2 regions of the Streptomyces sp. NPDC041200 genome follow, and region 1 is predicted to be linked to the other one. Evidence: riboswitches for the same ligand, from Rfam matches in the RefSeq annotation. Region 1 holds a riboswitch; the other holds the start of a gene.

Region 1 (5,446 bases):
ACCTGGAAGAAGCAGAAGAAGGGGACGAGGGGCTGCTCGCCACCGGGGTCGAGGAACTGCTGCGCTACGACGGCCCGGTGGAGATGGCCACCTGGCGGTTCGCCACCGAGCCGGTCACCATCGGCGGGCAGCACATCGGCGAGGGGGAACCGGTCCTGGTGGTGCTCGCCGCCGCCGACCGCGACCCCGAGCGCTTCCCCGGCCCGGACACCCTCGACCTCGCCCGCACCGACAACCAGCACCTCGGCTACGGCCACGGCATCCACTACTGCCTGGGCGCCCCGCTGGCCCGCCTGGAGGCGCAGACCGCCCTCGCCACCCTGCTCCGCCGCATCCCCGGCCTCCGGCTCGGCGCGGAGCCGGACGAACTGCGCTGGCGCGGCGGACTCATCATGCGCGGGCTGCGCACCCTCCCGGTGACCTGGGAAAAGTGACATCCGGTCAGCCGCGTGACCGTGGCGTGACCTGGGATACACCGGCTTGTGATGATCGTGTGGCGTCGCTATGTTCAACCGACAAACGAGCCCCCACACGAGAGGCGATTCGCATGCTTTCCGGGAACGGACGTCACCGCCGCCCCCGCCAGGCTCCGGCCATCGTCATCGCGGCGGGGGTGACCGGTGCGAGCATCGCCATCCCGCTCTTCGGAGCGACCGGCGCCCAGGCCGCCCCCGCCTCCACGTGGGACCAGGTCGCCGAGTGCGAGAGCGCCGGGATGTGGAGCGCCAACGAGGGCAACGGCTTCTACGGCGGTCTTCAGCTGACCCTCGACATGTGGAAGAAGTACGGAGGCACGAGCTACGCCCCGCGCCCCGACCTCGCCAGCCGCTCCCAGCAGATATCCGTCGCCGAGTCGATCCTCGGCGACCGCGGCCCCGACGCGTGGCCCAGCTGCGCGCTGAACGCCGGGCTGAGCGACGGCGACGACGCCCCGGACGTGAACCCGGGCAGTACGGCACCTCCGCCCCGGCAGGACGCCCAGCGCGGCGACTCGGAGGGCTCGGGCGACTCGGACGGGCGGGGCGGCGACTCGTCCGGCAAGGCGCCCGGCGCGACGGACACGCCCCGCGCGTCGCACACCCCCGGCTCGCCGGACGCGTCCGGCGGGCCGGAGCGGCCGGAGCAGTCCGAAGGCTCCGCCTCCGCCTCGCCCGACGGGCCGGACGACGACGCGCCCTCCCCGTCCCCCTCGTCCAGCACCTCCGACCCCTCGCCGACCCCCTCCGCCACCGAGAGCGGCTCCGGGGGCTCCTCGGGGAAGCACCGGGGCGACCGGGACCGGGATGAGCGGCCGAGCGGCCATGCCTCGCGTGGCGGTACCGACCGCGCCGAAAACCCCTCGGATGGCGGCTACACAGTGCGTCCGGGTGACAACCTTTCAGCAATCGCCGAAAAGCAGGAGTTGGGCGCCGACTGGCGTCGGCTCTACGCGTCCAACGAGAACCTCATCGGAACCGACCCGGATCTCATTCTCCCTGGTCAGCGACTTGACCTCACCATCAAGGGCCGGTAGTTCGGGGTGATTTGCCCGATCTGGCTCCGGTGAGACATACCTCTCGTCACATTTTCCGGCCCGTCCGTCCTGTCCGGTCTCTCCGCACCCGGCCCCACCTGCGCCGATGTGGGTCGGGTGAGATCGATAACCGCCCTCTTCGCTGCGATAAGGGTGTTTGAACGTTTCCCGGACGTGTGTTTAACGTCTTTCCGCTCGCCACAACGAGCACCGTCGACCGTCACGCCGAGTCCTGCCGGCGGTCGTCCGGTACCGACGCGCCAGCGCCGAAGGCAGGAGCGGGGGACCCAAGGTAAGTGCCGGGAGGCCAGCGGAATCGGCCGAACGGCTAGGGGTGAAGCAGGGTGCGGTCCCCGCACCCAGCCGGGCAACTCACGCCCGAACCCGACAGCTCACCTCGTAGGCGTCGGTGAGGAAACGAACGAACATGTCCAATGCTCAGGGCAAGCACCGTCGTCCGTCCAAGGCCACTCGCATCACCGCGCTCGTCGGCCTCGCCGGAGCCGCCGTGGCCACCCCGCTCATCGGTGCGACGTCCGCCTCTGCCGCCACCAGCTCCCAGTGGGACCAGGTCGCGCAGTGCGAGTCCGGCGGCAACTGGTCGATCAACACCGGCAACGGTTACTACGGCGGCCTGCAGTTCTCCTCCTCCACCTGGGCCGCCTACGGCGGTACCGCCTTCGCTCCCACCGCAGACAAGGCCGGTAAGGCCCAGCAGATCCAGGTAGCCGAGAAGGTCCTCGCGAGCCAGGGCAAGGGCGCCTGGCCGGTCTGTGGCAAGGGCCTGACCTCCGGCGGCGCCCCGGCCGCCCCGGCTCCGTCCGCGCCGCAGCAGAGCCAGTCCGACTCCGCGCAGCCGGCCCCGTCCGCCAAGCCGAAGGCCGCGCCGCGCAGCGCGCCCGAGCACGCCGCGCGCGACCAGGCCCGCGGCCCGATCAAGAAGGGCGACGGCGAGTACAAGGTCAAGGCCGGTGACACCCTTGGCAAGATCGCCAAGACGGAGGACGTCAAGGGCGGCTGGAAGAAGCTCTTCGAGCTGAACAAGAACGTCGTCCAGAAGGCCGACCTGATCTTCCCCGGCCAGCAGCTGCACCTGAGCTGAGCAGCCACACCGTAGTCAACGAGCCCCGGCCGGGTGCGCCGCCCCCACGGTGCACCCCGCCGGGGCTTCGGTGCGGTTAGGCTCATGCTGCTACCGAAGACCCATACGAAGGAGATCCTCGTGCCGTCCATCGACGTCGTCGTAGCTCGCGAGATCCTCGACTCGCGAGGCAACCCCACGGTCGAGGTCGAGGTCGGCCTCGACGACGGCAGCACCGGCCGTGCCGCCGTCCCGTCCGGCGCCTCCACCGGCGCCTTCGAGGCCCTCGAACTCCGTGACGGCGACAAGAACCGCTATGGCGGCAAGGGCGTGGAGAAGGCCGTCCTCGCCGTCATCGAGCAGATCGGCCCCGAGCTGGTCGGGTATGACGCCACCGAGCAGCGCCTGATCGACCAGGCGATGTTCGACCTGGACGCCACCCCGGACAAGTCCTCGCTCGGCGCCAACGCCATCCTGGGCGTCTCCCTTGCCGTGGCACACGCCGCCTCCGAGGCGTCCGACCTGCCCCTCTTCCGTTACCTCGGCGGTCCGAACGCGCATCTGCTGCCGGTCCCGATGATGAACATCCTCAACGGCGGTTCGCACGCCGACTCCAATGTGGACATCCAGGAGTTCATGATCGCGCCGGTCGGCGCGGAGTCCTTCTCCGAGGCCCTGCGCTGGGGCGCCGAGGTCTACCACACCCTCAAGGGCGTGCTGAAGGAGCGAGGCCTGTCCACCGGCCTCGGCGACGAGGGCGGCTTCGCGCCGAACCTCGACTCCAACCGGGACGCCCTGGACCTGATCGTCGAGGCCATCAAGAAGGCCGGCTACCAGCCCGGCCAGGACATCGCGCTCGCGCTCGACGTCGCCGCCTCCGAGTTCCACAAGGACGGCGTCTACCAGTTCGAGGGCAAGGCCCGCACCGCGTCCGAGATGACCGCGTACTACGCCGAGCTGGTCGACGCGTACCCGCTGGTCTCCATCGAGGACCCGCTGAACGAGGAGGACTGGGACGGCTGGAAGACGATCACCGAGCAGCTCGGTGACAAGGTCCAGCTGGTCGGTGACGACCTGTTCGTCACCAACCCCGAGCGGCTGGCCCGCGGCATCGAGAGCGACACCGCGAACGCCCTGCTGGTCAAGGTCAACCAGATCGGCTCGCTGACCGAGACCCTCGACGCCGTCGAGCTGGCCCAGCGCAGCGGCTTCAAGTGCATGATGTCGCACCGCTCCGGTGAGACCGAGGACGTCACCATCGCCGACCTGGCCGTCGCCACCAACTGCGGCCAGATCAAGACCGGCGCCCCGGCCCGCTCCGAGCGGGTGGCCAAGTACAACCAGCTGCTGCGCATCGAGGAGATCCTGGACGACGCCGCGGTGTACGCGGGCCGCTCCGCCTTCCCGCGCTTCAAGGGCTGACCCCGCTCTCCAGCGGGCACGTCTGACGCCTGTCCCCGGCCGCGGTCCCGTACCGTGGCCGGGGACGGCGCCCGCTGAAGCGGGCACTGCTCAAGCGAAGTCATCTCCGGGGAGGCGACGTGCCGGCGGATCGGTTCTCCACCGCGACCAGACTCAAGGCGCTCGGCGAACACGCCGCCGCCCGGGTCTACCGTGCCCGGATCAAGCGCCGCCGCAGCCGGCTCACCGGCCGGGCCGCCCTCCTCGCCCTGGTCGTCTGCTCCATGGTGGTCGCGCTGGCCTACCCGATGCGGCAGTACATCTCCCAGCGCTCGGACATCGCCGACCAGCGGCGCCAGGCCCAGCGCGAGCGTGCCGAGGTGGCCAAGCTGAGCGAGCAGAAGGCCCGGCTGCGCGACCCCGCGTACATCGAGCGGCAGGCCCGCGCGCATCTGCACTACCTGATGCCGGGCGAGACCGGCTTCAGCATGGTGGACCCCGGCGCCAGGGCCGAGCGCTCCACCGACCGGGGCGCGGCCGACCGCCCCTGGTACACCAACCTCTGGGACGCCGTGGACACGGCGGACACGCCGAAGGCGGCCGCCGCCGCGGACCGCTGACGCGCCGCGCCGACGCCGTAAACGGCCGCACCCGGTCCGACACCGATCGAAGAGAACTTTCCCCTCATGGACACGCCCCCTCCGCAGACGGAGCCCACCGCGCCCACCGACGCGGACATCGCCGCCGTCAAGGAGCAGCTGAACCGCCTCCCGCGGGGTCTGCGCGCCGTCGCGCACCGCTGCCCCTGCGGCAACCCCGATGTCGTCGAGACCGCGCCGCGCCTCGAGGACGGCACGCCGTTCCCCACCACGTACTACCTGACCTGCCCGCGCGCCGCGTCCGCGATCGGCACGCTGGAGGCGGAGGGCGTGATGAAGGAGATGACGGCCCGGCTGGGCAGCGACCCGGAACTGGCCGCCGCCTACCGCGCCGCCCATGAGGACTACATCGCGCGCCGCGACGCCATCGAGGTGCTGGAGGGCTTCCCGAGCGCGGGCGGCATGCCGGACCGGGTGAAGTGCCTGCACGTCCTGGTCGGCCACTCCCTCGCGGCCGGGCCCGGGGTCAACCCGCTCGGCGACGAGGCGATCGCGCTGCTGCCCGAGTGGTGGCGCAAGGGACCGTGCGTCGCGCCCTGCGCTCAGAAGAGTGAGGAGGAGGCCGTATGACCCGCGTCGCGGCCGTGGACTGCGGCACCAACTCGATCCGGCTGCTGGTCGCCGACGCCGACCCGGCCACGGGCGAGCTGACCGAGCTGGACCGCCGGATGAAGATCGTCCGGCTGGGCCAGGGCGTGGACCGCACCGGTCGGCTGGCCCCCGAGGCGCTGGAGCGCACCTTCGCCGCGTGCCGGGAGTACGCGGAGGTCATACGCACGCTGGGCGCCGAGC
Region 2 (5,446 bases), on a different contig from region 1:
GCCGACATCACGCCGCCGCCCGCAGCCGCCACCGCCACCGCCACCCGTTCCGGCAGCCGCGCCCGCCGCCGCAGCGCGCCCGCCCGCCCCAAGCGCTCCGCACTCCTCACCGTCGCCGTCCCGTCCGTCTGCGCGCTCGGCGTCACCGCCGTGGCCGCCGCTTCCGTGAGCGGCATCTCCAGCGACAAGAAGGACGACACGACCACCCAGGCCGCGGCCCCCGACGTACAGCCCGTCAAGGCCTCCGTCGCCAACAGCGAGATGGACACCCGGCTCGCCGGGGTCGACGACGGCGTCAACGACTTCCGGGAGCGCGCCAGCCGTACCCAGGAGCGGATCGACCTCAAGGAGCGCCAGGAGGCCGAGAAGAAGCGCAAGGCCGCGGAGGCGGCGCGCAAGGAAGCGATGCGGCCGAAGTTCGCACTGCCGGTGGCGCAGCACGGGCTGAGCGCGGGCTACGGCCAGGCGGGCATCAACTGGATGTCCCTGCACACCGGGATCGACTTCCCGGTCAGCCAGGGCACGCCGGTCATGGCGGCGACCGACGGCACCGTACGGACCCAGTGGAACGACGCCTACGGCAACATGGTCATATTGACCGCTCCTGACGGCACGGAGACCTGGTACTGCCACCTCAGCAGCACCAAGATCCGCTCCGGGACCGTCAAGGCCGGGGACGTCATGGCCTACTCGGGCAGCTCCGGCAACTCCACCGGCCCGCATCTGCACTTCGAGGTGCACCCGGGCGGCGGGGCGGCCGTGGACCCGCAGCCGTGGCTGCAGAGCCACGGCCTCGACCCCAACTGACCGGCCCCCACGGCCCCCACCCCAGGACCAGGACGCTCAGAGCTTTTCGACCGGCGCGTACCGCAGCAGCAGCCGCTTCGGCTTCTCGCCGCCGAAGTCGATCGTCGCCTCCGCGTTGTCCCCGGTGCCCTTCACCGACACCACCGTGCCGAGCCCGAACGAGTCGTGCGTCACCCGGTCCCCGATGGTGAGGGAGACCACCGGGCGGTCCTTCGCCCGCCGCGTCGCGAAACCGGACGCGGAGGACCCGCCCCGCGAACGCGACGACGACAGCCCCGCCCCGCCGCCCGACATGGTCCCGCCGCCCGACATCGCGCCCATCGTCGCCGACGGAGTCGCGGGCCCGGTGCGCCGCCACCGCACGTACTGGTCGGGGATCTCCTCCAGGAAGCGGGACGGCGGGTTGTACGCGGGCTGGCCCCACGCGCTGCGCATCGTCGACCGGGACAGATACAGCCGCTCGCGGGCGCGCGTGATCCCCACGTACGCCAGCCGCCGCTCCTCCTCCAGCTCCTTGGTCTGGCCGAGCGCGCGCATGTGCGGGAAGACCCCGTCCTCCATGCCGCTGAGGAAGACCACCGGGAACTCCAGCCCCTTGGCCGTGTGCAGCGTCATCAGCGTGATGACCCCGGCGCCCTCCTCGTCCTCGTCCGGGATCTGGTCGGAGTCGGCGACGAGCGCGACCTGCTCCAGGAACTCCGCGAGCGTGCCGGGGTTCTCCTCGCCCCGGTCCTGCTCGAACTCCAGGGCCACGGACGCCAGCTCCTGGAGGTTCTCGATGCGGGTCTCGTCCTGCGGGTCGGTGGACGCCTGCAGCTCCGCCAGATAGCCGGTGCGCTCCAGCACGGCCTCCAGGACGGTCGCCGGGCCCGCACCCGACTCCACGATGGTCCGCAGCTCCTCCATGAGCGTGTTGAACCGCTTGACCGCGTTCGCCGAGCGGGCGGCCATGCCGTACGCCTCGTCGACGCGGCGCAGCGCCTGCGGGAAGGTGATCTTCTCGCGCGACGCGAGCGCGTCGATCATCGCTTCGGCACGGTCGCCGATGCCGCGCTTGGGCACGTTCATGATGCGGCGCAGCGGTACGGCGTCCTCGGGGTTGGCCAGCACGCGCAGGTACGCGAGGACGTCGCGGACCTCCTTGCGCTCGTAGAAGCGGACGCCGCCGACGACCTTGTACGGCAGGCCGACCCGGATGAAGATTTCCTCGAAGACACGGGACTGGGCGTTGGTGCGGTAGAAGACCGCGACATCCCCGGCCCGGGCGTCCCCCGCGTCCGTCAGCCGGTCGATCTCGTCGGCGACGAACTGGGCCTCGTCGTGCTCGGTGTCGGCGACGTAGCCGGTGATGGTGGCGCCGGTGCCCGCCTCGGTCCACAGGTTCTTCGGGCGGCGGTTCTCGTTGCGCTCGATGACGGCGTTGGCCGCGCTCAGGATGGTCTGGGTGGAGCGGTAGTTCTGCTCCAGCAGGATCGTCCGCGCGCTGGGATAGTCCTCCTCGAACTGGAGGATGTTACGGATCGTGGCGCCCCGGAACGCGTAGATCGACTGGTCGGCGTCGCCGACGACGCACAGTTCCCCGGCCTCCATCTCGTCCGTGTCCGTGCCGACCAGCTCGCGCACCAGCGTGTACTGAGCGTGGTTGGTGTCCTGGTACTCGTCGACCATGACGTGCCGGAAGCGCCGGCGGTAGTGCTCGGAGACGTCGGGGAACGCCTGGAGCAGGTTGACCGTGGTCATGATGATGTCGTCGAAGTCGAGGGCGTTGGCCTCGCGCAGCCGCGACTGGTACATCGCGTACGCCTCGGCGAGCGTCTTCTCGAAACCGTCCGCCGCCTGACCGGCGAAGGTCTCCTCGTCGATCAGCTCGTTCTTCAGGTTGGAGATCTTGGCGCTGAACGACTTCGGCGGGAACTTCTTCGGGTCGAGGTCGAGATCCCGGCACACCAGCGCCATCAGCCGCTTCGAGTCGGCGGCGTCGTAGATCGAGAACGATGAGGTGAAGCCCAGCTTCTTCGACTCGCGGCGCAGGATGCGCACGCACGCGCTGTGGAACGTCATCACCCACATGGCGTTCGCGCGCGGGCCGACCAGCTCCTCGACCCGCTCCTTCATCTCGCCCGCGGCCTTGTTGGTGAAGGTGATGGCGAGGATCTGGCCGGGGTGCACATGGCGGGTGCCGAGCAGATACGCGATGCGGTGGGTGAGCACCCGGGTCTTGCCGGACCCGGCCCCCGCGACGATCAGCAGCGGCGAGCCGGTGTGCTCCACGGCGGCCCGCTGCTGCTCGTTCAGCCCCTCCAGCAGCGCCGCCGGGTCGATGGCGGGGCGGGGCGCGCCGTCCCGGTAGTACGCCTCTCTGGGGCCGCTCGGCACCGGAGCGTCGAAAGCGCCCGTGAAGAGGTGGTGCGGCACCTCTTCGCCGCCGGAATCACCGGGGTCACCGGAACCACCGGCCGGGCCCGGGTGTGCGGAATCCTCGGGCGGCGGGGGCTCCTCGTCCGGAGGCCCGAGGTTCGCCAGGAAGCTGTCGTCAAAGAGGCTGCTCATCGCTCACCGAGTCTAGGGCGCCACACTGACAGCCTACGCATGGACCGCGTAGGGATGTCACGAAACGGTTTCGGGCATATCGGCCAACAGCCTTCACAGGAGCCCCACGAGTTGGCTACGGTCCTCCCTCAGGCAGCCCGTACACCCGTCGGCGAACCGCGTCGGCCCGGGCGGCCTCCGCCGAGTCCGGCCACGCCCAAAGCGCCCGGAGCCGGGGACCCAACAACGCAACACCGGGGTGAATCGGCCCGAGCGGCGGTACGACGCGTACGACACGTCGTCCCTCCACAGAGGCCGTAGGGCAACCTTCCGTACCGCCCGAACCCGACAGCTAACCCGGTAGGCGGTCCACGGAAGGAGCGCCTCCCTTGGCGTCGCACCGCAAGCCGCGGACCCGAATACCCACCTACGCCTCGTCCACCGGGCGCCGCACGGCCGTCGGATTCACCACCGCCGCCCTCGCCTCCGTCACCCTCCTCTCCCAGACCGCGAACGCCGCCCCCGGTGACCCGAAGCCCGGCGCCACGCAGTCGATCGAGGCGGTCAAGGAGAAGGTGGACTCGCTCTACCACCAGGCGGAATCCGCCACCCAGCACTACAACGCCGCCAAGGAGCGCTCCGAGCAGCAGCGCACCAAGGTCAACCGGCTGCTGGACGATGTCGCCGAGAACACGGAGAAGCTCAACGAGGCCCGCCGCACGCTCGGCACCTACGCCGCGGCCCAGTACCGCAACGGCGGCATGACCTCGAGCGCCGCGAGCCTGCTGTTCTCCAACGACCCGCAGGACCTCTTCGACCAGTCCCATCTGATGAGCCGGATGGCCGGTTCACAGAAGCGGGCCGTCGACGACTTCCAGACGCAGGCGGCGAAGGCCGCCAAGCAGCGCAGCGAGGCCGCCCGGAGTCTGGCGTCGCTGACCGAGACCCAGGAAGAGCTGAAGACCAAGAAGAAGTCCGTTCAGGACAAGCTCGCGCAGGCCCGGCGGCTGCTGGCCAGCCTGACCGCCAAGGAGAAGGCGCGGCTGGCGGCGATCGAGAAGAAGAAGGCCGAGGAGGCGCGGCGCAAGGCCGCCGAGCTGGCCGAAAAGCAGCGGGAGGCGGCGGCCGAGGAGAAGCAGCAGGAGCAGGAACAGCAATCGAGCGGCGGTTCCTCTTCCGATTCCTCCTCCGGTTCCGGTTCCAGCACCGGCTCGTCCACCCCCACGAACGGCACCAAGGCCGCCAAGGCGATCGACTTCGCCGAGTCCCAGCTGGGCAAGCCGTACGTCTGGGGCGCCACCGGCCCCAACTCCTACGACTGCTCAGGGCTCACCCAGGCCGCCTGGAAGGCCGCCGGTGTCTCGCTGCCGCGCACCACGTGGGACCAGGTGAAGGCCGGTACGCGCGTCTCGACCTCCGAACTCAAGCCCGGTGATCTCGTCTTCTTCTACGACGACATCAGCCACGTCGGGCTCTACATCGGCGACGGCATGATGATCCACGCCCCGAAGCCGGGGGACGTGGTGAAGAAGGCGCCGATCACCGAGATGCCGATCTACGGGAGCGTGCGGCCCGCGTAAGCCCTCTGCCGCCGCGAGCGGTGTGGCCGCCCGCGCATCGGGCAGCCACACCGCCCCAGGTCACGTGCCCGGCTTGCGCCCGTACACGTACACGTCGTCGCCGTTCCGCAACAGGCTCCAGTACTTCTGCGCGTCACCGGAGCGCATGTTGACGCAGCCGTGGGAGCCGGGCGGCGACCACACGCTTCCCGCGATGGAGTGGAAGGCCTGGCCTCCGTCGAAGAACTGGCTGTACGGCATGGCCACGTCGTAAATCGTCGACCAGTGGTCCTTGTTCCGCCAGTAGATCTTCTTCAGTCCGGTGCGGGTCTCGTACTTGTCCCGTCCGGTGCGCACCGGCACGGGGCCGAACACCAGCCGTGAGCCGTCCTGCACCCAGCTGAGCTGGCGGGTGAGGTCGACGCAGGCGATGCGGCCCTTGTTGGTGGGGCACTTGCGCGCCGCGTTGGGGTTACGCCCCGCCGCGTTCTGCGCGTTGATCAGCTTCATGACGCCCCAGGTGACGGGGCCCGCGTAGCCGATGGTCGGGC

Evidence for each region. A riboswitch is a leader RNA that binds a small molecule or an ion and turns the genes downstream of it on or off. The one in region 1 is predicted to bind cyclic di-AMP.
Region 2: it holds a riboswitch for cyclic di-AMP, as region 1 does, so the genes downstream of both, ACZ6CL_RS08945 (C40 family peptidase) here and ACZ6CL_RS32295 (transglycosylase family protein) in region 1, are expected to answer to the same signal.

Annotation. Positions count from the first base shown of each region.
Region 1 is NZ_JBVIZF010000022.1:77,321-82,766, reverse strand. Features, by position in the region: gene ACZ6CL_RS32305 (cytochrome P450 family protein) at 1-434, shown strand, start outside; gene ACZ6CL_RS32300 (transglycosylase family protein) at 548-1,513, shown strand; cyclic di-AMP (ydaO/yuaA leader) riboswitch at 1,768-1,934, shown strand; gene ACZ6CL_RS32295 (transglycosylase family protein) at 1,941-2,615, shown strand; gene eno (phosphopyruvate hydratase) at 2,730-4,016, shown strand; gene ACZ6CL_RS32285 (FtsB family cell division protein) at 4,136-4,615, shown strand; gene ACZ6CL_RS32280 (DUF501 domain-containing protein) at 4,682-5,224, shown strand; gene ACZ6CL_RS32275 (Ppx/GppA phosphatase family protein) at 5,221-5,446, shown strand, end outside.
Region 2 is NZ_JBVIZF010000002.1:820,301-825,746, reverse strand. Features, by position in the region: gene ACZ6CL_RS08955 (M23 family metallopeptidase) at 1-807, shown strand, start outside; gene pcrA (DNA helicase PcrA) at 844-3,357, opposite strand; cyclic di-AMP (ydaO/yuaA leader) riboswitch at 3,541-3,718, shown strand; gene ACZ6CL_RS08945 (C40 family peptidase) at 3,726-4,916, shown strand; gene ACZ6CL_RS08940 (L,D-transpeptidase) at 4,977-5,446, opposite strand, start outside.